2 regions of the Leptolyngbya sp. KIOST-1 genome follow, and region 1 is predicted to be linked to the other one. Evidence: riboswitches for the same ligand, from Rfam matches in the RefSeq annotation. Region 1 holds a riboswitch; the other holds the start of a gene.
The links. A riboswitch is a leader RNA that binds a small molecule or an ion and turns the genes downstream of it on or off. The one in region 1 is predicted to bind cobalamin.
Positions count from the first base shown of each region.

Region 2: linked by a shared signal. The riboswitch ahead of NF78_RS27025 (hypothetical protein) and the one ahead of NF78_RS23420 (HupE/UreJ family protein) in region 1 are both predicted to bind cobalamin.

Region 1 is NZ_JQFA01000004.1:1,417,420-1,429,571, reverse strand. It holds gene NF78_RS23440 (FAD-binding domain-containing protein) at 1-762, shown strand, start outside; gene NF78_RS23435 (hypothetical protein) at 873-1,106, shown strand; gene NF78_RS23430 (HNH endonuclease) at 1,106-1,573, shown strand; gene NF78_RS23425 (ABC1 kinase family protein) at 1,587-3,233, opposite strand; cobalamin riboswitch at 3,468-3,676, shown strand; gene NF78_RS23420 (HupE/UreJ family protein) at 3,698-4,378, shown strand; gene pheT (phenylalanine--tRNA ligase subunit beta) at 4,375-6,813, opposite strand; gene NF78_RS23410 (serine/threonine-protein kinase) at 7,355-8,944, shown strand; gene NF78_RS23405 (AI-2E family transporter) at 8,988-10,169, opposite strand; gene NF78_RS23400 (GDSL-type esterase/lipase family protein) at 10,434-11,144, shown strand; gene NF78_RS33100 (hypothetical protein) at 11,166-11,294, shown strand; gene NF78_RS23395 (DUF2252 domain-containing protein) at 11,281-12,152, shown strand, end outside.
Region 2 is NZ_JQFA01000005.1:175,998-188,149, forward strand. It holds gene NF78_RS27000 (hypothetical protein) at 1-186, opposite strand, end outside; gene NF78_RS27005 (response regulator transcription factor) at 388-1,125, opposite strand; gene NF78_RS27010 (response regulator transcription factor) at 1,434-2,195, opposite strand; gene NF78_RS27015 (aminopeptidase P N-terminal domain-containing protein) at 2,333-3,676, opposite strand; gene NF78_RS27020 (hypothetical protein) at 3,972-4,280, shown strand; cobalamin riboswitch at 4,343-4,547, shown strand; gene NF78_RS27025 (hypothetical protein) at 4,656-5,093, shown strand; gene NF78_RS27030 (DUF1636 domain-containing protein) at 5,169-5,552, shown strand; gene NF78_RS27035 (ureidoglycolate lyase) at 5,691-6,197, opposite strand; gene NF78_RS27040 (pyridoxal-phosphate-dependent aminotransferase family protein) at 6,595-7,743, shown strand; gene NF78_RS27045 (MarC family protein) at 7,810-8,481, opposite strand; gene NF78_RS27050 (adenylate/guanylate cyclase domain-containing protein) at 8,808-10,601, shown strand; tRNA gene NF78_RS27055 (tRNA-Gly) at 10,736-10,807, opposite strand; gene ribH (6,7-dimethyl-8-ribityllumazine synthase) at 10,908-11,483, opposite strand; gene psbZ (photosystem II reaction center protein PsbZ) at 11,497-11,685, opposite strand; gene NF78_RS27070 (CBS domain-containing protein) at 11,846-12,152, shown strand, end outside.

The sequences.
Region 1 (12,152 bases):
GACGATCGCGCCATTGCCGCCTACGATGAGCAGCGCGACTTTCCCTTTGTAGATGGCACCTCACGCCTCAGCGCGGCGCTCAAATTTGGGGCGGTGGGCATTCGCACCGTGTGGGCAGCCGCCGATGCCGCCTACGGTCGCTGCCGCAGCGACGAAACCCGCGACAACGTGCAAACCTGGCAGCAGGAACTGGCCTGGCGAGAGTTTTATCAGCACGTGATGTATTTCTTCCCGGAGCTGGCCGATGGTCCCTACCGATCGCCCCTCAAAGACTTTCCCTGGGTCAACAACGAAGACCACTTTGCCGCCTGGTGCGAGGGCCGCACCGGCTACCCCATCGTCGATGCCGCCATGCGTCAGCTCAACGAGATTGGCTGGATGCACAACCGCTGCCGCATGATTGTGGCCAGCTTTTTGACCAAGGACCTGATCGTCAACTGGCAGTGGGGCGAGAAGTACTTCATGCAGCACCTGGTGGATGGCGATCTGTCGGCCAACAACGGCGGCTGGCAGTGGAGCGCCTCCAGCGGCATGGACCCCAAACCGCTGCGCATTTTTAACCCCGCCAGCCAGGCCCAAAAGTATGACGCGGAGGCCGAATACATTCGCCAGTGGGTGCCCGAACTCAGGTCATTAGATACCGGAGCCCTCGTGACAGGGAAGATTGCGGCGGGCGATCGCGGCGACTACCCAGCCCCCATTGTCGACCACAAAACCCAGCAGGCCCTGTTTAAGGATAAGTACAAAGCCCAGAAGGGCTAGGGAAAGGGTTTAACCGGCTTTTTGCCTCCAAACTTTAAACTCTCTACCCTGGCTAAGATAGAACAAAGGCAAAACTCAGATCGAGTCAATATTTCTGCGTTTACCCACCTATGATCCAAGTTGTCGTTAGTCCTCAATCAGTTCTGGAAACCGGCATTACGGTAGAAACCGTCGATAACTTGCGATTCTTTAGGTTCACCGATGCCCTTCAAAATCGGCTAGAAGATTTGCTTGAGAGAAATAAGTTGGGTGTTCTCACCACTGAAGAGGCGAACGAACTTGCCTCTATCAACGAGCTTGATCGTTTATTCACTTACCTTAACTCCCTGCTGCTGGCTCAGTAATGCCCATCTCGTCAGCGCTCAAACAACAGGTGCGCCAGCGGGCTAACCGCCTTTGTGAGTACTGCCACTCTCCCGAAAAAATTAGTACTGCCCGTTTCACCATTGACCACATCTATCCCCGATCACTGGGTGGTTCAGATGATTTACATAACCTGGCGTTAGCCTGTAGCCGCTGCAACCAACGCCGCTATAACTTCATTGTGGGACGCGATCGCGAAACCTTGGCTATGCTGCCTCTGTTTCATCCCCGCCAGCAAAACTGGGCTGACCATTTTATTTGGAGCGCGGATGGCATCCAAATTTACGGAGTCACAGCGGTTGGTAGGGCGACCTGCGATCGCCTCGACGTCAACGATAATCGCTACACTGGCGATCGCCCCATTCTAGAAGCTCGTGCCCTGTGGGTGCAGGCTGGATGGCATCCTCCATCGACCGATCCGCGTCAGCTAGTAGATACAAAACTCTAAACAGCGGCGATCGCTACCGTCGCCGCCTGGGGCGCACAATGCTAAACAGCAACCACAGGCCAAAGAAGCTAGCCGCCGCGAATAAAACAATGCTGAGAATCTGCCCCTGGGGCGACTGGCGGCCCGTAGCCACGATCGCCGCTCCCACGATTAAAGCGGCCACCACAATGCTAAACGACTGCCGCGTAGAGGCCTCATCGAGGCTGCGCCGCAGGTCGTCCACCCCCTGAATCTTGAGGTTTAGGGTGAGCTGCTCAGAGCTGAGGCGATCGAGCAAAAAGCCCACCTGGCGCGGTGAACTGAGCGACAGGTTGCGAAACTCTAACCCCGTGCGCAGCAGCGCCAGCAGCGGATCGTCACCGACCAGCTGCTGCCGGAACAAATCAGCCATCAGCGGGCGCACTTCGTCGATCAGGTTCACACCGGGGTTAAACTGGCGAGCCGCCCCCTCCAGGTTGGCCAGCGATTTGGTAAATAGCCCCACATTGGCAGGCCAGCGCAGGTTGTTGCGAATGCCTGCCGCCAAAATTTCGCCAAAAATTTCGGCGGTGTTGATCTGCTCTAGGCTGAGGCCGTAATAGCGACCCAGCAGGCGAGTGTAGTCGCTCTCCAGCCGAGCCAGGTTCACGGGCTTGAGAGGTTCGGCCAGCTGCAAAGTGAGCTGGGCACAGCGCTGGGCGTCGCAATTGACAATGGCCAGCACCATCTCCGTCATGGTTGTGCGGGTACGTGGATCCATATGGCCCATCATGCCGCAGTCCAGCAGGGCCAAGCGACCGTCTTCTAAGTAAAAAATGTTGCCGGGGTGAGGGTCGGCGTGAAAGAAGCCATCGACGAAATACTGCTTAAAGAAGGCTCGAAACAGCAACGTTGTGGCCTGGGCTCGTAGTCCCAGGCTGTTGCTGTGGACATCTTCGGCCCGCAGGTCGGCCTTGAGCAGGGGAGTGCCCTCCAGCCACTCCATCGCCATAATTTTGGAGTTGGTGAGTTCCCAGTAGATCTCCGGCACGATGAGCTTTCCAGCATCGTACCAGGCGCTTTTGGATAGGTTGAGCCGCAGCTGATCGGTATAGGTAGCCTCGGTGGTGAAGTCGAGTTCGGCGTTGAGGGCATCGGCAAATTCTTCGGCCAGTTCGACTACGTTGTAGCGCTGGCCAAACTGGGTAGCCGACACCAGCCTGGCAATGTCGCGAATCAACGTCATGTCGCGATCGACCTGGCGCTCAATGCCGGGGCGTTGCACCTTGAGCGCTACCTGGCGACCATCCTTGAGCACCGCCTTGTGGGTTTGGGCGATCGAACCTGCGGCGATCGCGTGGTACTCAAGCCGCTCAAACAGCTCCTCTGGGGCAGCCGCGAGGGACTGGCGAATGTGAATTTCGATTTCTTTGGGGTCTACAGCTGGAACTGTGCTCTGGAGGCTGCTGAGTTCCTCAATGTAGGCCGGGGGCATGAGGTCGGGGCGGGTGCTCAACAGCTGCCCCAGCTTGACGTACACCGGCCCCAGGTCAGTCAAAATGTTGCGCAGCACGGCCGGGGGCGGTAGCTCGGGCTCATCGGCCTGGCCGCCGACCAGCAGCCGTCGCATGTAGTCCCAGCCGTGGCTCAGCACGACTTCGACAATTTCTCTTTGCCGGGCCAAACGAGACGATGAAACCATTGTTAACCGAGATACCGATAGATCGATGCTAACGCAATCCCATTAAGGCTTCGTCCCTTGTGCGTCCCTGGCCTTGTGCGTCCCTGGCCTTGTGCGTCCCTGGACAGATTGATGCTAACGCAATCCCGTTAAGGCTTTGTCCGTCGATAGGGCGGTTCGAGCCGCACCATCCCCTCAATTCGCCCAAGGTCACTATTGATAAACCAACGGCGGGGCGACCTTCCCCCGGTGTTATGATGCTTGGGCGCTGTCGGTTCCGGTGGGGATCAGCCACCGGAGGTAACGGGGAAAGTGCAGTGCAAGCCTGCCGCTGTCCCGCAGCTGTGAGGAAATTTTGGCTTTTAGATGGTCGATTTTGGCTGACAAACTACTGCGCCAAAATCCAAAATCACCAATCCAAAGTTGACCGAGCCAGAATGCCCGCCGATCGCCGCTGTAGTTCTAGTTTCGTCTGCGAGGTACGGATGAATAATTGCATGTCTGCCCTGGGGTTCATCAGGGCTGCCTTCCGCTCACCGCTGATCGGTCAGGGCCTGGTGGGTGGGATCGCCGCCCTGCTGCTGCTGCCGCGGCCCGGTCTGGCCCACCACCCAACCGGGGGGCAGGTGCCCACCACCGCTGTCGAGGGGTTTCTGTCAGGGTTGGGGCACCCGGTAATTGGCTTTGACCACCTGGCCTTTGTGGTGGCGCTGGGGCTGCTGGCGGCGGTCAGCGCCTGGGGCATCGCCATCCCCGTGGTTTTTGTGCTGACCGCCATGGTGGGCACGGGCCTGCACCTGGCTGAGATCACCCTACCGATGGCTGAACCCATCATCGCCGGGTCGGTGCTGGGCTTTGGTCTGCTGCTGGCTCGCAAAGACCGGCCCCAGAGTGCTGGGCTGGCGGGGCTGGCGGCGATCGCGGGGCTTTTCCACGGCTTTGCCTACGGCGAGGCCATTTTTGGGGCTCAGACCATGCCGCTGGTGGCCTATTTAATCGGCTTTACAGCAATTCAGCTGGCGATCGCGATCGCGGCCTTTTGGGTTGGGCGACAGCTCACCCAGCGAACCAGTGCCGTTTCCATCCAGCCCGCTGGTCTGGTGATCTGCGGCATTGGTGCTGCGTTTCTGGCCACGGCGCTGCTGGAAACCGTGCTGCCTGCCTAACTGCGCAGGGTGACGCCAAACTGCTTCTCCAGGGCGGCCCGCACCTTCTGGTGGACCGGATCGACGGCATCGTCGGTGAGGGTCTGCTCCTGGGAGCGATAGATCAGGCGAAAGGCGAGACTGCGCTGGCCCTCGGGGACGGATGTGCCCCGGTACTCATCAAACAGGGCCACCGACTCCAGCAGCTTGCCCCCGGCTTTGGTCATGGCGGTGGTCAGGTCGGCCACCGACACCGCCAGGGGAGCGTAGAAGGCCAGGTCGCGATCGCTGGCCGGGAAGGTCGAGTAGGGGGCAAACCTGACCGACTTTTGCAACACCGGCACCAGGCAGGTGGCCAGGGCCAACCAGTTGAGCTGAAATACATACACCTCGGCGGGCAGCTGACGCTGCTGGCGCAGCTGGGGATGGAGCTGACCAAAGCGACCCAGCTCCAGCCGCCCCCGCACCCACAGCGACGCCGTGCGGCCGGGGTGAAAGCGCGGGTCGGTACGATCGGCGCGGTAGTCCACCGCCAGCCCCAGCCGATGGAACACGCTATCTAAAATTCCCTTGGCTTCGTACCAGGTGAGCGGCTGGGGCTGACCGCTGGTCACCCACTGGCTCGATCTCCCGTCGCCGCCGACAATGCCGCCCACCGCTTCGGCTTCGTGGATGCCGTCCTCGTCCTGCCAGAAAATGTGGCCGGTCTCAAAGCCGTGGAGGGGGCCATTGCCCTGGTTGAGGTTAAACGCATAGGCATCGATCAGCCCGTCGATCAGGTCCTGCCGCAGGGCTGAGTATTCTGGGAAAAGGGGGTTGGCCAGAGTGACCTGACGATCGCTGATAGGTTTGGTCAGCGAGTAGTGCAGCAGCTCGGTCAGCCCCGCCGCGCGACAGGCCTCCCGCAGGCGGCGGCGCAGGGCGGCCTCCACCGACAGATAGCCGCCCACCGCCTTCTGGGGCAGGGTGTCGGCAAAGTGATTGTAGCCGTAGAGGCGGGCAATTTCTTCGATGAGATCGACCTCGCGCTCCAGGTCGCGGTAGCGGAAGGCGGGCACCGTCACGGCCCACACCCCCGGATCGTCGGTGGGGGCCACCCGGCAGCCCAGGGTTACCAGCAGCTGCTGAATGGTGTCGGGCGGCAACGCCTGGGGGGTGTCCCCCAGATTGACCACCTGGCCCAGCAGCTGGGTCACCCGGGCCAGGCGCAGAGTCAGCACCCGCTCGGGAATGGCGGCCCCGAGGGCGGTCGTGCCCACGGTTTGGGCCACCACAGTAGCCCCGGTCAGCTCCTGCAGCAACTGGAGGGCGCGATCGCAGGCCAGCCCCAGCTCCGCCGGGTTGACGCCGCGCTCGTAGCGGGCCGAGGCCTCGGTGCGTAACCCCTGGCTCCGGGCCGACTTGCGAATTGCCGCCGCATCAAAGCAAGCCGCCTCCAGCAAAATGGCCTGGGTGCCATCGTGCACCTCGGTGGCTTCGCCGCCCATCACCCCGGCTAGGGCTACGGGCTGATCGTTGGCGGTAATCAGCAGTGTCTCGGGCTGGAGCTGCCGCGTCTGACTGTCGAGGGTGACCAGGGTCTCGCCAGGCTGGGCGTAGCGGACGCCCAGGGTCAGCCCATCACCCGTGGTCAGCAGGCGATCGCGATCGAAGGCGTGCAGCGGCTGCCCCCACTCCAGCAGCACATAGTTGGTGATATCCACCACATTATTGATAGGTCGAGTGCCCGCAGCCATCAGGCGCTGCTGCAGCCACTGGGGGGACGGCCCCAGGGCAATCCGCTCCAGCACCGTGCCAATGTAGATCGGGCAGGCTTTTTCATCGGTCAGGGCAATGGCGGGCGCGGTGCTGCCGTGGGGAATTTTGGTCGCCTCAGTCCCAGGCAGACGCAGGGTCGCTCCGGTGATCGCCGCCACTTCACGGGCAATCCCCACCATGCTAAGGGCGTCGGCCCGGTTGGCGGTAGAGGTGACATCTAAAACCACGTCATCCAGTCCCAGCAGCGGGCGCACGTCCTGCCCCAGCTCCAGCCCCTCGGCCTCAAAAATGTGAATGCCTTCAGAATCCTTGGCCAGCCCCAGTTCCGCCAGGGAGCAGATCATCCCCTCGGAGGGCACACCCCGCAGTTTGCGCGGCTTGATAGTGAGATCGACCACCGGCAGATAGGTATTGACCGTGGCCACCGCTACAAAAATATCGGCGCGCACATTGGCCGCGCCACACACTATAGTTGACCTATCGGCCTGGCCGATATCCACCACACAAACGCTGAGTTTGTCGGCATCGGGGTGCGGGGTGCGTTCTACCACTCGACCGACCACTACGCCATCGGCCCAGGCGCGTCTGTCTTCAATGTCCTCTACCTCAAAGCCCGCCATGGTCAGGGCATCGGCTAGCTCCTGGGGAGAGAGCTGAACATCGACGTATTCGTTGAGCCAGTTGAGAGATATGCGCATGGTGGGGCTGATGGGACGGCTGGAAAAGCCAGCACGCTGTAGTGGATTGCCCAAACATTCTACCCCGTGGGCCTTGCATCTACCCAAGGGCCGCCTTGATCTCAAGGTCTGCAGGCGGGTTTCTAGGGGCTGTCACCAAGTAACTTCTCATCCCCCTGAGATCAGCGGTCGTCGCCCCTGGCCTGTTTTTGGGGTTGAGCGTGGCAGCGCTAATAGTAATAAGGTGTTGGGCCCGATTTGAGGATACGCCCTACGGGTGCACTGCCCCTGCCGCACAATTGCAGATGGGGATCAGGGTTCATCGACTTTTTACATTTGAGCGCGATTTGGGGCCGAAGTATATATCCCTGTGGATGAATGCTATAACCCCCCTCGGAAAGAGGGAACAATTGGGGTAATGTGGCATTACCGCATGGGGTCGGCCCTCACAATTCCCGTATTTTCGGCATTGTGGCTCCCCATTCAACTGCCCCGCTGCTGGTTAACTTAACCCCAGGCGTCGTCTTCGGACTACGTCTAGATATCAACCATTCTGGGCCGCATGAGCTACTGCATCAACCCCGACTGTTTAAAGCCCAAGAATCCCCCCACCGTCAGTCACTGTCAAAACTGTGGGGCAGAGCTACTGTTGCGGGGCCGCTACCGGATGATTCGGGCCCTGGGACGGGGCGGCTTTGGCGCCACGTTCCTGGCCCGTGACGAAATGCTGCCAGGCAAACCGCCCTGTGTCATCAAGCAGCTACGCCCCTCGGCCGAGGCTCCCCACATTTTGGACATGGCCCGCGACTTATTTAAGCGGGAAGCCAAGATTCTTGGCATGATTGGCAACCACCCGCAGCTGCCCCGCCTGCTTGACTATTTTGAAAGCGGGCAGGAGTTCTTTCTGGTCCAGGAGTATATCAACGGCTTCACCCTGCAGCAGGAGGTCAAGCGGGGCGGCCCCTTTACCGAAGCGGGGGTAAAGCAGTTCCTGAGCGAAATTCTGGCGATGGTGCAGTACGTCCACGACAACCACGTCATCCACCGCGACATCAAACCGGCCAACATCATTCGCCGCGACCAGGACAAAAAACTGGTGCTGATTGACTTTGGCGCGGTCAAGGACAAAGTCAACCCGCTGCAGGCCGCCAACTCCGACCAAACGGCCCTCACCGCCTACGCCATTGGCACCCCCGGCTACGCGCCGCCCGAGCAAATGGCCATGCGCCCTGTCTACGCCAGCGACATCTACGCCCTTGGGGTCACCTGTATCTATTTGCTCTCAGGTAAAGCCCCGAAGGACCTCAACTACGATCCCCATACGGGAGAACTGCTGTGGCGGGAGCACGTGCACATCAGCGATCATTTCGCGGGGGTGCTGCAAAAGATGCTGGAGATTTCGGTGAAGCACCGCTACCAGAGTGTGGAGGCGATTCACCGCGACCTGGATCTGGAGCCATATATGGAGAGCCTGGCCCAAAACATGGCCTTTCCCTCCCCGTCCGGGCCAGTCGCCAATGGGTTCACCAACGGCAATGGCGCAGTCAGTAGTCCTGCCAAGCACCCCGGCATCAGCCATTCCGGTGGCTCTCCCTCGTCGCGGATGGCGGCGGCAATTCGGGCCCGGCGAGAGCGATCGCACTCCGGCAACCAGAGCCCGGCCCCGCTGATTCCCAGCCGCAGTAGTTCTCCCACCTCGCCGTCCAGGCTGACCCCCGCCAACCTGCTGAGCTCAGACGACGTCAAGCAGAAGTACACCAAAGGGCGACGGGATTTTTCACTGCAAACCTTCAAAGACCTCGATCTCCAGCGCACCCTGCTAGGGGAGATCAACTTTAACCAGTCAAAGTTGCCCGGTGCCAACTTTCAGGGCGCAGACCTCAGCAACGCTAACTTTGGCCGGGCCAACCTCAACCGCGCTAACCTGCGCAATGCCAAGCTGGTCAAGGCTTACTTCCACTACGCCAATCTGGAGGGAGCCGACCTGCGCGGGGCCAACCTGGCCCAGGCCTGCCTCTCTAACGCCAACCTGCGGGGCGCCAACCTCTGCGGGGCGGACCTGACGGGAGCGCTGATCGCCGATGAGCAGCTGGCCATGGCCCGCACCAACTGGTCCACCGTGATGCCCAACGGGCGGCGCGGGGTGCTCTAGAATTTCACTCTCTATGGAGCATTAAGGCACTGGGGACCTAGCTCTACTGGGGTAGGGCGGCAGCTTTGGGCTGGGGGGATCCCGCCTGAGAGCCTTCGGCCAGCTCAAGCTCTCGAGAGGCATGGGGCACGTTACGCAGCGCCACCAGCGCCTCTTTGATGATGACCGCCGCGGGAACCGCCACGATCACCCCCAGCAGCCCACCCACTCTGGCTCCCGACAGGATGGCAATAAACACCCAAAAGGGATTTAGCCCGGTGACGCTGCCCAGTACGCGGGGGGCGATGCCATTTTCCACCAGCTGCTGCACTATCACCGCCGAAATCAGCATCGGAATGGCAATTTTGATGTCGCGCAGGGCCACCAGCAGGGTGACGATGATCACTCCAACGGTGCCGCCAAAGGGTACCAGGGCCAGCAGACCCACGGTGAGGCCAAACAGCGATCCAAAGGGGACGTTCAGCAGCCCAAAGATGATGGTGAGGGCGGTGCCGAAGCAGCTGGCCACGATGAACTGCCCCAAAAAGTAGTTGCGAAAACTCTGCCGCAGGGTTTCTGAGAAGGGCTGCTGCAGCCGTCTTGGCAGCAGGCCCACCAGGCCGCCCCACACCTCTTCGCCGTGCTGGAGCAGGTAGAAGGTCAGCACTACCGTCAGCACCACATCGAGCAGCTTGTTGGCGGTAAACACCGCCACGTTGATAGTCAGGTTGAGAGCTTCCCCCGCAATGGACTGGATTTCGCGCTTGAGGCGATCGCTGGTGAGGGTAATAATGCCGTCAAAGTTGATCGGTAGGCCCCATTCGGCCAGCTTGCCGTCGAGCATCATTAGCTGAGTTTTGCCCGAGTCAAACCAGTCGGGCAGGCGCACCACCAGCTGTTGCCCCTGGTCGATGACAAAGGGCAGCACAATGATGGCCAGCCCCGAAAACCCCACCAGAGCCAGCATCAGCACCAGGGTGGCGGCCAAGCCACGCTTGAGCCCGAGGGTTTCGAGCCGACCCATGGGGTAGCTGAGCAAAAATGCCAGCAGCCCGGCGATCAGCACAGTAACCAGAATGGAGCGAAAGTAGCCAAAAATGATGGAGACGGCCCACACGTTGAGCACCACCAGGGGAGTCGCCAGCAGCACTAGAATCGACTGGGCGATGGGGCTGAGCCTGTCCCACCAGCGAGCCAGCCAGCTGCTGGGGTTCGGTTCTGGACTTTGTGCTGCACCGTACTCCATAGATCTGCTGAATAAATCGGTTAAATGAGGGGCCAGAGTCGTGGATGGGCAATTACGGCCACCTACAGCCTACGGCAAAGTAGCGAATTTCAGGCCCAGGCGATCGCGCTTTTTTGAGGCCGAGGGGCAGGTTTCACCCCGCCGATGGACACCGCAGGGGGTAATATGTAAACAATTTAAACAATTTCTCTCCTGCCTGCCCCCCGCCGCCCGGGCCCCTACCACCTCCATCGATCGCGTTCTTCCCTGTTTAGCTATTCTCCTATGCTCGCTTCCTACCCTACCCCCACCCAAGGGATTGTTATCAAACAGCCCCACCCCCAAAAAGTGCTGGCGATGGGCGACAGCCTGGTGTACGGCTTTGGCGATCCCGAGGGGGGGGGCTGGGTTGAGCGCCTGCGCCGCCGCACCATGGCCCCAGGGCGAGAGGGAGCGGTATTTTACAACCTGGGTGTGCGGGGCGATGGGGTGAGCCAGGTACGCCAGCGCCTCGACCACGAGTTTCGCTACCGGGGTGAACTGCGCAACCGGCTGCCCGATTTGCTGGTGCTGTCGGTGGGGGTCAACGATTCGGCCCGTGTAGGCAGTACCCTGGGTCGCAACCGCACCGATTTTGACAACTTTGAGGGGCAAATCCACGACCTGCTGACCCAGGCGCGGCAGCTGTGCCCGGTGCTGTTTGTGGGCATGCCGCCGGTCAACGAACAGGCCATGCCCTTTTCAGAAGTGCTCTACTACACCCACAGCGACCAGTGGCGCTACCGCGAAGCCACCCGCCTGGCCTGCACCAGCCACAATATTCCCTACCTCGATGTGCTGAACCTGTGGCTGGGTCGGGGCGAACCCTGGTGGCTGCCGCTGCTCTCGGCCGATGGACTGCACCCCAACGTGGCGGGCTACGAGGCGCTGCTGTACGACATCCTCGCCTGGGATGCGTTTCAGACCGCCGTTGACCTGCCTGTTGCTCGTCCCTAGCGCCCTTTCCTGCCTGCCGCAATGCCATGGCTGCCCCATCTAGACCTGCTTCAGCACCGCATCCACCGCAGCGGCAAGACGGGCTCCGATGGCCAGAGGACTGGATACCGTGAGTCTGTAGAGTGGGCGTTTTTTGATGGCATCTCCTGAGTTCTCGTTTTTGGCTTCCTCGGTGCAGCAGACTGTAGACGAGCAGCGGGCGGCGGGCAGAGCCCTGCGTCAGACCCTGAAACGCTCTGAGCTGGGGGTATTTGAGCCAGCCCCGCCCCGCCCTGACCCGGTTGACATCCTTGCGGCCCAGGCCCAAACCCGCGTCCCAGAACTGGTGCCCCTGCGCTACGAACGCATGCTGGCCTCGCCCTTTGCCTTTCTGCGCGGGGCGGCGGCAGTGATGATGGCCGATATAGCGGCGGCACCGGTTACAGGCCTTAACGTCCAGGCCTGCGGCGATATGCACGTGTCAAACTTTGGGGTGTTTGCCTCGGCGGAGCGCAACCTGGTATTTGCCATTAACGACTTCGACGAAACCCACCCCGGCCCCTGGGAGTGGGACGTGAAACGGTTGGCCGCCAGCGCTGTGGTGGCGGGGCGCTACCTGGGCAGCGCTGGGGGCGGCGATACAGAGCACAATCGCGTCCTCTGTCAGGAGGCCGTGCGCGCCCTGGTGGATGCCTACGCCCGCTACCTGAATACCTACTCCGACCTGGGCTACCTCGACCTGTGGTACGTCAGCATCACCGAGGAGGAACTGCTGCAAAAGCTCCCTGACAGCGCCGAAATCTATACCCAGCGCATGCTTGCCAAGGCACGAGAGCGCAACCACTTGCAGGTCCTCGATCGCATGACCGATCTGGTGGACGACCGCCACCACATTGTGGAGTCGCCACCGCTGGTGGTGCGGGCGGAAACCCTGGGCGATCGCCCAGCCGTGGAGGCGGCAATCCGTTCGTTGTTGGACAGCTACGGGGCATCGCTGAGCGAAGATCGCCGCTTTTTGCTGTCCCGCTA
Region 2 (12,152 bases), on a different contig from region 1:
ACTGGTGGTAGCCACCACAGGCCCAACCCGCTGCCCCGGAATCACCAGGGTATCCACATGGGGCGGGACAGGAGCGCTCTGCTCAGGGGGCGAGGGCTCAGGGGGGAGCGATTCGGAAACTACAAACCAGTGGCAGCTGGCCAGCGGCAGCAGCAACAGCAGCAGAACTCGGTTTAAGCGGACCACGGTAAATTCTTGAGGATTTTTGTTAAGAATGACTGGCCAGACCTGACCTAGCGCAGTGACCTATCACCACCGCTTCAGGAGGATATGAAACGCCCTAACCGTTCTGGCCATAGCTATCCATCAGCGGCGCTACGCCCAACAAAATCAGGTTAGGGCTGTAGCCCCTGACTCTCGGGTATCAGAGGCTAATTGAGGACAGCTCTAGGGCACCAGGTGATGGCTGATGGCAAACCGCAGCAGCTCTGAGCGGTTGCTGGTGTCGGTTTTGCGCAGTAAGCTGCTGACGTACTTTTCAACGGTTCTGGGGCTCAAAAACAGGCGATCGCCGATTTGAGCATTGGACAGCCCATCGGAAAGTAACGCCAGCACGTCCTGTTCCCGCGCGGTAAAATCTGCCGCCAGGTCCGCGGAGGGACCGCCCCAGGGCGCGGCCGCCTCTGAATCTGCCCCGATAGCCGTGGCTGAAGCCCCTGGGGAAAGTACCTCGGCAACCATATCGGTGGTCTGCATAGCGCGTTGCTGGGCTGTGCTCAGGGCCACCTGCTGAATCCACGCCGACTGAATCAGCTGCGATCGCTCCAGCAAGTTACGCACAATGGCACCCACTTCCTGAAGCTCAAAGGGTTTGGGCAAGTAGAGATCACAGCCCAGCTGATAGCCCTTAATGCGGTCTTTTGTTTGGTTGTGAGCGGTTAGAAAGATCACCGGCAGCAGCCGAAAGGCTGGGAACTGACGCACCTTTTGCACCAGCGCATAGCCATCCAGCCCAGGCATACCAATGTCGGTAATGATTAGCTGGGGTTGATGGCTAAACACTTGCTGCAGAGCCATTTCTCCATGGCTGGCCATCAGCACGGAGTAACCCTCAAGTTCCAGATAGTCACACAGCGAAAGGCGAGTACCCTCGTCGTCTTCCGCAATTAAAACGGTGAGCGGCATGACGTTATACCAGGTCTAAAGCAACCGCAGGTAAACCTTAGCGACCACAGGCCACGACCTCGACCCTGGCACGCAGCTCGGTTATGCACCCCTGCTTACATAGCCTAAACGAGAAATTCAGCCACAGGTTTATTTGTTGCCGAAGTTAAACCGTCCCGGAGTAAACACTCCGCCTTGCTTAATAAAGCGTCTACTCCCTCGATCAATTCCCCTGTACCCCAGTCAAAGCAAGCATTTCCAGGACCCAATACCTTGCCCTGAGACCTGCAATTCTGAAAAAATGCTCGCGACATCTCTACCCAACGACGCTAGCCCAGACGATAGCCAAAGCCGCGCACCGTTTTGAGGTATTGGGGATGGCTGGGGTCAGCCTCTAGCTTTTCGCGGATCCAGCGGATATGCACATCCACAGTTTTGTTGTCGCCCATGAAGTCGTGGCCCCAGACCTGATCGATGATCTGATCGCGAGACCAAACTCGCCGCGGCTGGCTCATAAACAGCTCTAGAATCCGAAATTCTTTGGGGGAGAGGTTAATTTCTTCGCCGTGGAGAAAAACCCGACACTCCTGAGGGTGCAGCGTAATGTCTTCAAACCTGAGCACGTTGTCCGGTTCGACGGTAGCCTTACCCCGCTGCCGTCGCAGCAGTGCCCGACAGCGGGCCACCAGTTCGCGCATGCCAAACGGCTTGGTCAAGTAATCATCGGCCCCAATCTCTAAGCCTACCACCCGGTCTGTTTCGGTACCTTTGGCGCTGAGCACCAGAATGGGAACGTCAATACCCTGGTGACGCAGCAGGCGGCACAGGTCCAAGCCATTCATGCCGGGCAACATCAGGTCAAGCACCACCAGGTTAATCTCGGGACGATTGGTGCGGCTGGAAACTGAGGTGCCGCCCAGCATGTCGAGGGCAGTCAAACCATCCTCGGCGAGCAAAATGTCAAACCCTTCCTCGGCCAGCCCCAGGGCCACCGTTTCTCGAATCAGCTCTTCATCTTCGACAACCAGCACCCGCCCTAATCCCACCCGCAGGCTGGGCTGGGTCTGGGCCAAAAGATCTACAGAATCCATGGGAATGGTTAAAAACGGCTCACTGCGATCATATCAGCCACCGGAGGGATGGGACAGCCCCAGGAAGGCTAAGACTTTATAAAACCAGCACAATACCTATGCCAAAACCGCAACCCAGCGCTGTACCACCTGGTCGGCTAAGCCGGGCCAACCAGGGCTTCGATCGCGCTGGCCTGGGTAGGCAGGGCCTCGGTCAGGACCGTGCAGCCGGTCGGGGTAATCTGCACATCGTCTTCGATGCGAATGCCGCGCACCCCCTGAAACGCCTCCAGCCGTTGCCAATTCACCGTATCGCGGTACTGCTGCGATCGCCGGGCCGGCTCTAGAATGCCGGGGACCTGGTAAAACCCAGGCTCTATAGTGACTACCATATTGGCGGCCAGGGGGCGATCGAGGCGCAGAAACTTAAGCCCAAAGCGATCGCTGCGGACCCGCCCGGCGGCGTACCCCGCCGCGTCGCCCAGGTCTTCCATGTCGTGGACGTCGAGCCCCAGCAGGTGCCCCACCCCGTGGGGAAAGAACAGCGCGTGGACATCCTGCTCCACCAGGTTGTCGGGGTCGCCCCACAGCAGGCCCAGATCCACCAGCCCGGCGGCCAGGGTGCGGCAGGCCAGCAGGTGCAGGTCGCGGTACTCGACGCCGGGCCGGGCCGCCGCAATACAGGCGTCGTGGGCGGCCAGCACCACGTCGTAAATATCCCGCTGGGGGGCGGTAAATTTTCCTGAAACCGGCCAGGTGCGGGTAATATCTGAGGCCCAGCCGCTGGCTGCTTCAGCCCCCACGTCGGCCAGCAGCAGCTCTCCGGCGGCCAGGGCATGGTGGTACTGCTCGTTGTGCAGCACTTCGCCGTGGACGGTGACAATGCTGTTGTAGGCGCAGGCCATGCCTCGGGCCACTATTACCTGCTCCATGGCGGCCCGCACCTCGGCCCCGGTAGTGGCCCTGGGGGTGGCGGCCATTCCCGCCCGGTGGGCCGCTACCGACACGGCGGCGGCGCGTTTTATTTCGGCCAGCGCCCCATCGTCGTGGTGCAGACGCAGGGCCACCAGGGCATCCACCAGGGCCCGGCTGCGGTCTGGCTCAGCGCTGGCCTGGGCGGGCAGCAGGGCCACCTCTGCCCGGAAGCGGTCCACCTGGTCGTAGGGGTATGCCGCCGCCGCCCCAATTTCGGCGGCAATGGTGTCCCGGCTGGGGGTTGGCCCGTGCCACAGGGCCGCCTCGGGGGACGTGTCATCCATAAACAGAGTCAGTCGGCCCGCTTCCAGGTGGATAGCCGCATTGGCCAGGGGCAGACCGGCAAAGTAGAGGAAGTGACTGCTGGCCCGAAAGGGGTAGACATTGGCGGGGAAGTTGCGCGCTACGGCCTGCCCCGACCACAGCAGCACCGGTCCTGGATGTAGCTCGGCCAGGCGATCGCGGCGGCGCTGGAGCACTCTGGCCAGCGGTGGGGTAGCCTGTAGTGGAGCAGTCTGTGCAGACATAGACACCTGGAGCCAACAACATCTTTTTAGTCTGCCATGGCTTCTGGCTGGCAGCCTGAAGTGGAGCCATCTGGGGTGGGGCAATCTGGTGCCAGAGCACCACGGCTGGAGGGTAGGGACGGCGACTTGCCTAAATCTAGCGTTAACCCCTGAGCACTACCCGTTAACCCCAAACCTCCCCGAGATCTTTTAGAATGAATTCATAATTAACCTTCTCTATAAACCCTGTTCAAAAATCAGTTCAAATGAACTATTGTTAGGTCTATAACGGCTAGCCTATTTCAGGTGCAGCGCTATGGCTTCCTTAACAATTCGGCCAGGGTCACGGGTTCGTCTCAAGGGACAGGATGACCACGTGCCAGATTTTGTAGTTGTCCGGTGCGATCGCGATCGCTGTTGGGTGCGCCAGCAGGACTGGGCCCCAGACGCTGAGCTGATTGTCAGCTTCAAACAGCTCTGGGTGCCCCCCGAGCCTGGGTCTACCCTGCCCGTGGGCCTGGCCAAGCGGGTCAAGGCCGCTGGGCTGGTGGCCTCCCACGGTGACCACCGCGCTGGCGACAACGTGGTTTATATGGCGGCCTATCGTCGCCGCCAGGCGCCCTAGCCCCGCGATCGGTCCCAGGTCAAGAATCTCCGCCAGCGGCCCATCGCCCTGACCTTGAGGTGTTAGGATGCAGGTCTGTCGGTTTCAGCGGGGAACAGCCGCTGAAGGAAACGGGGAAAGCGCAGTGAGAATCTGCCACTGTCCCGCAGCTGTGAGCTGATTTTAGGCCTCAAATTTTAGATTCTGGTAGAACGTGACGCCAGCGTCTAAAATCGCAAGTCCAAAGTTGAGCAAGTCAGAATGCCCGCCGATGGATGTTCCTTTCCCATCTGCGAGGTACAGATGACTGCCTATAGCGTTTTAGTTGTCCTGGCGCACTGGCGTCCAGGGCTTCCGTTGACGATCTCCCCAGCCCAGCCGCTCAGAGGTTAGGCCATGGGAAATCATAAAAGTGTGTGGCAGGGCTGCTGGGGAGACTGGCAGCCGCTGTTTATTCGCGAGTACTGGTTGGCCATTGGCCACGCGGCCTGGCAGGGGTTTTTGACCCAGGGCCGGGGGCTGGTGGTGTGCGAGGTGGCAGAGGCTACCGCAGCGGTGGACTGGGAACGGGTAGCCGTATCCCATACGCTTCGCTTTGTCAGCGAGACGCATCTAGAGCGCTGCTGGGGCGAGTTGGGCCTAGACCCCGATCAGCGACAGCCACTGGACCAGGCCCTGGTCACCTACGACCCGGCTCAGGACGCCCTGTTGCTGCTGCTGGCCGACTCGCCCCCCTACATCACCTGCTTGCAGGGGTGGGCGGTGCCCCCACCGGAGTGCTTTCACCAGCTGAATCATCGCGCCGCCGAGTTTAGCCCGGTGCCAATGCCTTAACCAGTCCCTATCTCTCCCGCGCCACCGCGATGGCTGGCGCTGCCCAATGGTCTCTCTCTTCATAACCTGTCAACTATGACCCAACCCACTCTGTTTGTCTGTGCCCTGTGTAAATTTCCCGCCGCCGAAGCTGGCGCTGAAAACACCACCGGCGGCCAGCACCTGATCGACCAGCTAGCCCCTCAGCTGGAGGACGGCACAGTCAACCTGCAGCCTGTGCGCTGCATGGCCGCCTGCGATCGCGCCTGCAATGCCGCCCTGAGCGCCCCCGGCAAGCTCACGTTTATCTTCAATGACCTGTCCCCCCGCCAGGCTGCCCCTGACCTGGCCGAGTTTTGCCACCAGTACGCCCAGGCCGATACAGGCAAGGTGCCCTACGGGCTGCGATCGCCTGCGATCAAGCAGGCCACCGCCTACGTGCTGCCACCCCTGGCGATGGAGGCAGCGATCGCGCGGTAGTGGGTGAGTGGGTGAGTGGGTGAGTGGATGTGTAGATGTGTAGATGTGTAGATGTGTAGATGTGTAGATGTGTAGATGTGTAGGAAAGGCTGACCTACCCGCCCACCCACTCATCTACCCATCCCCCCGCCTACCCACCTACTCACTTACCCGCCCACCAATCTCAAACTCCAGCCCAAACACCTGCCCCAGGTTGCACGTATCGTGATCCGTGATGTTCGTATCGCTCAGCTCCAGGTTGTAGAAGCTGACGGCGGGGTGGCGAAAGTATGGCCCCGCGTGCCAGGTGCCCACCTCCAGCTTGATAAAGCAGTGACCGGGAATGTGAAAAGCGCGAATGTCCTGGGGATTGGGGTGCTGCGCTGCTCCCGGTGGGGCTACCGCCATCAGCCAGTCTCTGCCCTCCAGCGCCCCCAGGCACTGGGTGCAGCGCTGGTGGCGGGTAATGGTGCGAAATCGGGTGCCCCTGCCCTCCAGGATCATCAGGTAAAAGCGGGGAACGCCGCGATCGAGCTGGAGTTGGGCGTCGGCAGGGCCGAAAGGGGCACCGTCGGCGCTGGGGAAAATCACCTGGCCAAAGGGGGCAAAGCCCTCTGGCGTAATGGGCTGCACCGTCAGGTGTTGAAGCGTAAGGGGGAGAGACATTGTCAGTTGATGTGTAACAAACCTACTTTCTCTAACCGGCTCCTGTCTTGCCTGCTAGTCTAACCAACCGCTTGCCGTCCCGATCTTCGCCCCTTGCGAATCAGCCCACTGCTTTCCTGGCAAACGGCGGGGGGTTAATGGCGATGCAGACAGGGCTGCGATCGCAAGAGCATGCCGCTCTTATGCAGCAATATAGCGAGTTAACCAGCAGTGCATTAACCGTGATAGACCGTTGGTTTTGGCAAGTTAAAACGCTGCATAACCGATGAAACGATAACTAATAGGAGCTACATCAATAGGCAGTTCTTACGACACGCCAAAGAAATGCCCCAGGCTTTACCCTTCTTGATAAGCTGAAGGTTTGTTCCTTCGATCGCAGAGTTGGGTAGTAGCAGCCATGGATAACAAGTTGATGCTGATGATTCCGGGGCCGACCCCTGTCCCCGAGCAGGTGCTGATGGCCATGGCCAAGCACCCCATGGGCCACCGCAGCGGCGAGTTTAGCGCCCTGATGGCCGAAGTGACCGAAAACCTCAAGTGGCTGCACCAAACCCAGAACGATGTGCTGGTGCTGGCCGCCAGCGGCACCGGGGCTATGGAAGCCGGCATCATCAACTTTCTCAGCCCCGGCGACAAAGTGCTGGTGGGCAACAACGGTAAGTTTGGCGAACGCTGGGGCCAGGTGGCCCGCGCCTACGGCCTCGATACCCAGGAGATCGTCGCGGAGTGGGGCAAGCCGCTGAACCCGGAGGACTTTAAAGCGGCGCTGGAGGCCGACACCGCCAAGGCCATCAAAGCGGTGATCATCACCCACAGCGAAACCTCCACCGGGGTGCTAAACGACCTGGAAACCATCAACCGCCACGTCAAAGCCCACGGTGCGCTGATCATGGTCGATGCGGTGACCAGTCTGGGGGCCTGCTCCGTCCCGGTAGATGCGTGGGGGCTGGACGTGGTCGCTTCCGGATCGCAGAAGGGCTACATGATTCCGCCCGGTCTGGCCTTTGTCAGCGTCAGTGCCAAGGCGTGGGAGGCCTACGAAACTGCGACCCTGCCCAAGTTTTACCTGGACCTGAAGCCCTACAGCAAAGGGGCCGCCAAAAACACGACGCCCTTCACGCCGCCGGTGAACCTGTTCTTTGCCCTCCAGGCAGCGCTACAGATGATGCAGAAGGAGGGGCTGGAAGCTATCTTTGCCCGTCACGATCGCCAGAAGCGGGCCACCCGCGCCGCCATGGCTGCCCTCAATCTGCCGCTGTTTGGGGCCGACGACTGTGCCAGCCCGGCGATCACCGCTGTCATGCCCCAGGGGGTAGAAGCGGAGCAGATTCGCTCGATTATGAAAAAGCAGTTTGACATTGCCCTGGCCGGGGGCCAGGACCACCTCAAGGGCAAAATCTTTCGAATTGGGCACCTGGGCTTTGTGTGCGATCGCGACATTCTGACCGCAGTGGCCGGCCTGGAAGCTGCCCTCACCCACCTGGGCTACGACCAGTTCACCCCCGGCGCTGGGGTCAACGCCGCTGGGCAGGTGCTGCTGGCCTAGAGCCCCCTTGGCTGAGAAGCCGGTGTAGACCTCGGAGTTTTGACTAAAACTCCGAGGTCTTGTCTTTTACAATTTCGGCAACTCGGTGTCGAGGCCAAAGGCCTGGGCGGGCGGCAACTGCAGCACGCTAAGCAACCCATCGAGCATGTACTGTACCGCCAGCGCCGCCAGCAGCACCCCCAGCACCCGGGTCACCACATTGATGCCAATCTGGCCCAGCAGCTTGCCCAGGGGCTGGGACAGCAGCAAAAAGACATAGCACAACAAAATGACCACCCCCGCTGCCGCCAGCACCACGCTGAGGCCCAGGTAGTAGTTGGTGGACTCCCGCGACAGCACCAGAATACTGGCCAGGCTGCCCGGCCCGGCAATCAGCGGAATCGCCAGGGGAAAGACGCTCACGTCCTGCCGCACCTCGGCCTCCTGGGCCTCGGCCTCGGTTTCGCGCTCCTGGTGCACAAAGATCATGTCGAGGGCAATTTTAAACAGCAAAAACCCTGCCGCTATTTGAAAGGCCTGCAGGCTAATGCCCAGGTTGTGCAGCAGGTAGGCCCCCGTGAGCCCAAAGCCCAGCAGAATGATGGCCGACACCACCACGGCTCGGGTGGCGATCTGGGTTTGCTCGGCTGCGGTGCGATCGCTCACCAGAGCCAGGTACAAGGGCGTCAGCCCCACCGGGTCGATCACCACGAATAGCGTAAAAAAGGCTTTGGCAAACAGCGGCAAAACGAAGGGCATGGGGTCGACTGGGAGATTTCCTAAAATTTAACGTCGTTTTGGAATGGGTCATCAAATCAAATTGGAATCGCGTCACCCCAATGCAAGGCAGGAGGTTGGCGCAGGGGCAGCGGCGAAGCTAAGCCAGAGGCCTGACGGTGTTTGCCCAGCCCAACTCAGCTCCGTTGGCTTGAAATTAAGTTTGGTAACGCTACAGCTCAGCCAGCCTTACAAATACAGCCAACAACACCGATTAATTTGAAAGCCTTGGTAAGGGACGTCGCCCCGCTGGTCTACGCTGGGCAACATACAGGTAATTTTGAGGGGTGCCACCCCCCGCCCCCTCTATGAATCTGCGTCACAAAACTCTGCTCCTGACGACCCTCCCCCTGCTGGGGCTGATGGCCATTTTGTTTGGCAGTTTTTCGATGATCTTGCAGCGCAGCTATGGCCGCCTCGAACGGCAGGACGCCGAGCGCAACTTGCAGCGGGTCAACCAGGTGATGGCGGGCGATCTGGCTCAACTCCAGAGTCTCACGGAGGACTGGGCTGCCTGGAATGATACCTACTCCTTCATTCGAAGCGGTGACCCTGACTATGTGGAGTCCAACCTCAGCAAATACGCCTTCGAGAGTTTGCAGCTCAATCTGGTCGCCTTTGTAGACCCGACGGGGGAGATTGTCTACGGCACCAGCTATGACTTCGAGAGCAGAGCTTTTTCGCCGCTGCCGCCCGATCTACCGCCGCAGCTGACCCCCGGCAGCCCGCTAGTGCAGTTTGAGCACCTGGCCGCCCACCACGAGGGGCTAATCGTTATCGACGGTCGGCTGATGCTGGTGGTCGTGGAGCCGATTTTGCGCAGCGATGCCACCGGGCCCGCCCGCGGTGCCCTGCTGATGGGCCGTTACGTGAGCCCGGCGGTGGTTGAATCCCTGGCTCTGCGCACCCGCCTTAATTTACATCTACACCCACTGCCTGAATCTGCGATCGCCGCCAACGAACTGCCAGACAGGCTTCAGTCCATTCTCGCCAGCCTGGAGAAAGCGCCCGACCCGGCCCCGACCCTGGTGCAACCCCAATCCGCCGATACCCTGGCTGGCTACATGCTGTGGCCCGACCTCTACGGCCAGCCCCAGGCCCTGCTGGAGGTCCGACTGCCCCGCGAGATCTACTACCAGGGGCAGGTTAGCCGCCACTACCTGGGCTGGTCACTGCTGGGGTCGTGCCTGGTGTTTACGGGCGGAATGCTGCTGCTGCTCGATCGCGTTATTTTGCGACGGCTGCTGGGGCTGAGCCAGCAGGTCCAGCAGATTGGTCGCTCCAACGACCTCAGCCAGCGGGTGACGGTGCCGGGCACCGACGAGCTGAGCCACCTGGGTAACCAGATCAACGACATGCTGGGGGAGCTGCAGATCAGCCGTGAAAAACTGACCGCCGAACAGCAAAAGGCCGAGCAGCTGCTGCTGAACATTCTGCCCGCGCCGATCGCGGGGGAACTCATGCAAACCAAGGCCTCTATTCCGCAGCACTTCGACGAGGTGACCATTCTCTTTGCCGATATCGTCGGCTTTACCAGCCTCTCCAACCGGATGTCCCCCATTCGGCTGGTCGACCTGCTCAACCAAATTTTCTCCGCCTTCGACAGCCTGGCCGAGCAGCTGGGGCTAGAGAAAATCAAGACCATCGGCGATGCCTATATGGTGGCCGCTGGACTGCCCACGCCCAAGGACGACCATGCCGAGGCGATCGCTGAAATGGCCCTGGCCATGCAGCAGGTGACGGCCTCATTTAAGGCGGAATCGGGAGAGCCAATCGAAATTCGTATTGGCATCAACACCGGGGTGGTGGTCGCCGGGGTGATTGGCACCAAAAAGTTTATCTACGACCTCTGGGGCGATGCCGTCAACGTGGCCAGCCGCATGGAGTCGTCGAGCGAGCCGGGCCAGATTCAGGTGACCGCCGCCACCTACGAAAGACTCAAGGACAACTATCGGCTCGAAAAACGCGGCTGTATTGCCGTCAAGGGCCGGGGCGAGATGGAAACCTACTGGCTGCGCGGACACCGTCCCGACTCCCTGTTTTGCCCGCTAAAGACCGTAAACGCTGCTTCTGGCAGCACCGAACTGCCCACGGTCACTTAGGCTAGCCCCTTCAGCCTGGGTTAGCCTGAGTTTGAATTAACGCCGTCCCCTACAGGAATAACCGTCCCGGCTGTATCAGGAAGATAAGATAGCGTTGAGCCGAATCTAAAAAATGATGGCACTAAGCTTTAATAAGCGGGTAACGCGATTCGAACGCGCGACATTCACCTTGGCAAGGTGACGCTCTACCACTGAGCTATACCCGCATAAAAACCAGAGTCGGAGGTGTTCGTTCGCTGGTTTTGACTTTACCTAGAATCTCAAAAAACGGTGACTATGTCAACATCCTTTTGGATTTTTTTGAGTCTAGGCCGAGCCCGATTCTGGGCCAATCACCGGCTGTGCCGTTACCGCCACCCCAGGCCCCAGGCGAGCCGCACCATTGGCGGCACCGCTGCCCATCACCGAGTGAATCTGCCCCATCAGGCTGGCCATTTCCAGGGCGCTCATGGCGTAGTCCCAGCCGTGGTTAGCCTTGATGCCCGCCCGCTCCAGGGCCTGCTGCAGGGTGTCGGTGGTGAGTACCCCAAAGATGATCGGTACCCCGGTTTGAAATCCAGCGGCGGCGACGCCCTTGGCCACCTCTGCCGCCACATAGTCAAAGTGGGGAGTAGAGCCGCGAATGACGGCCCCCAGGCAGATAATGGCGTTGTAGCGCCCGCTGAGCGCCAGTTGGCGAGCTACCAGCGGAATCTCAAAACTGCCCGGTACCCAGGCGTAGTCCACCTGAGTACCCTCGGGGCTAACGTCGATGCCGTGGCGCTTGAGGCAGTCCTGACAGCCCTCCAGCAGTTTGCCTGTGACTAAATCGTTGAATCGGCCCAGCACAATGGCAAACCGGGGAGACCCTGTGGAAACTAACGTGCCTTCAAATACCGCCATAAAAAATTAGTATCTACACCACAAAGTAGTTGAGGCCGCCGACGACAACCACCAGCACACCCCAGATAATGGAGCCAAACAGGATCAGTTTCTTGGACTGGTCCCAGTCCTGGGGAGAGGCGTAGGCCACCGGCACATACACCACCAGCACAAATGACATCAGCACCAGGGCAAACAGCGCGAGTTGAAACAGAATTACCATTGGTTTATCTTTAGCTCTCTCAAACACAGCAGCGGAGACGGCGGTAAGCAACCCGGCAAATAGCCCAGAACCAGGTTAGCAGCCACACTACCCTAACCAGTACGCTATCAGAAAGAGGCCCCTGGGAAAAGTACGGTTTCAAAAGATACGACCCCAACCTATGGACCTAGTGCTCTGCCACACCACCGCCGACTTTGACACCCTGGGGGCCGCCGTGGGGCTGGCCCGCCTGCAGCCGGGACGGCGAATCGTGTTAACCGGGGGCAGTCACCCCACGGTGCAGCGGTTTTTGGCCCTCCACCGCGACGAGTACCCGCTGATTGAGCGGCGGGCCGTAGACCCCAGCCACATTCACCACCTGACCCTGGTCGATGCCCAGCAGCCGGAGCGGTTTGGCCCGGCGGCAGGCTGGATTGCCCAGGCCGTCAAAAATCAGGTACCCATCACCGTATACGACCACCATCCCA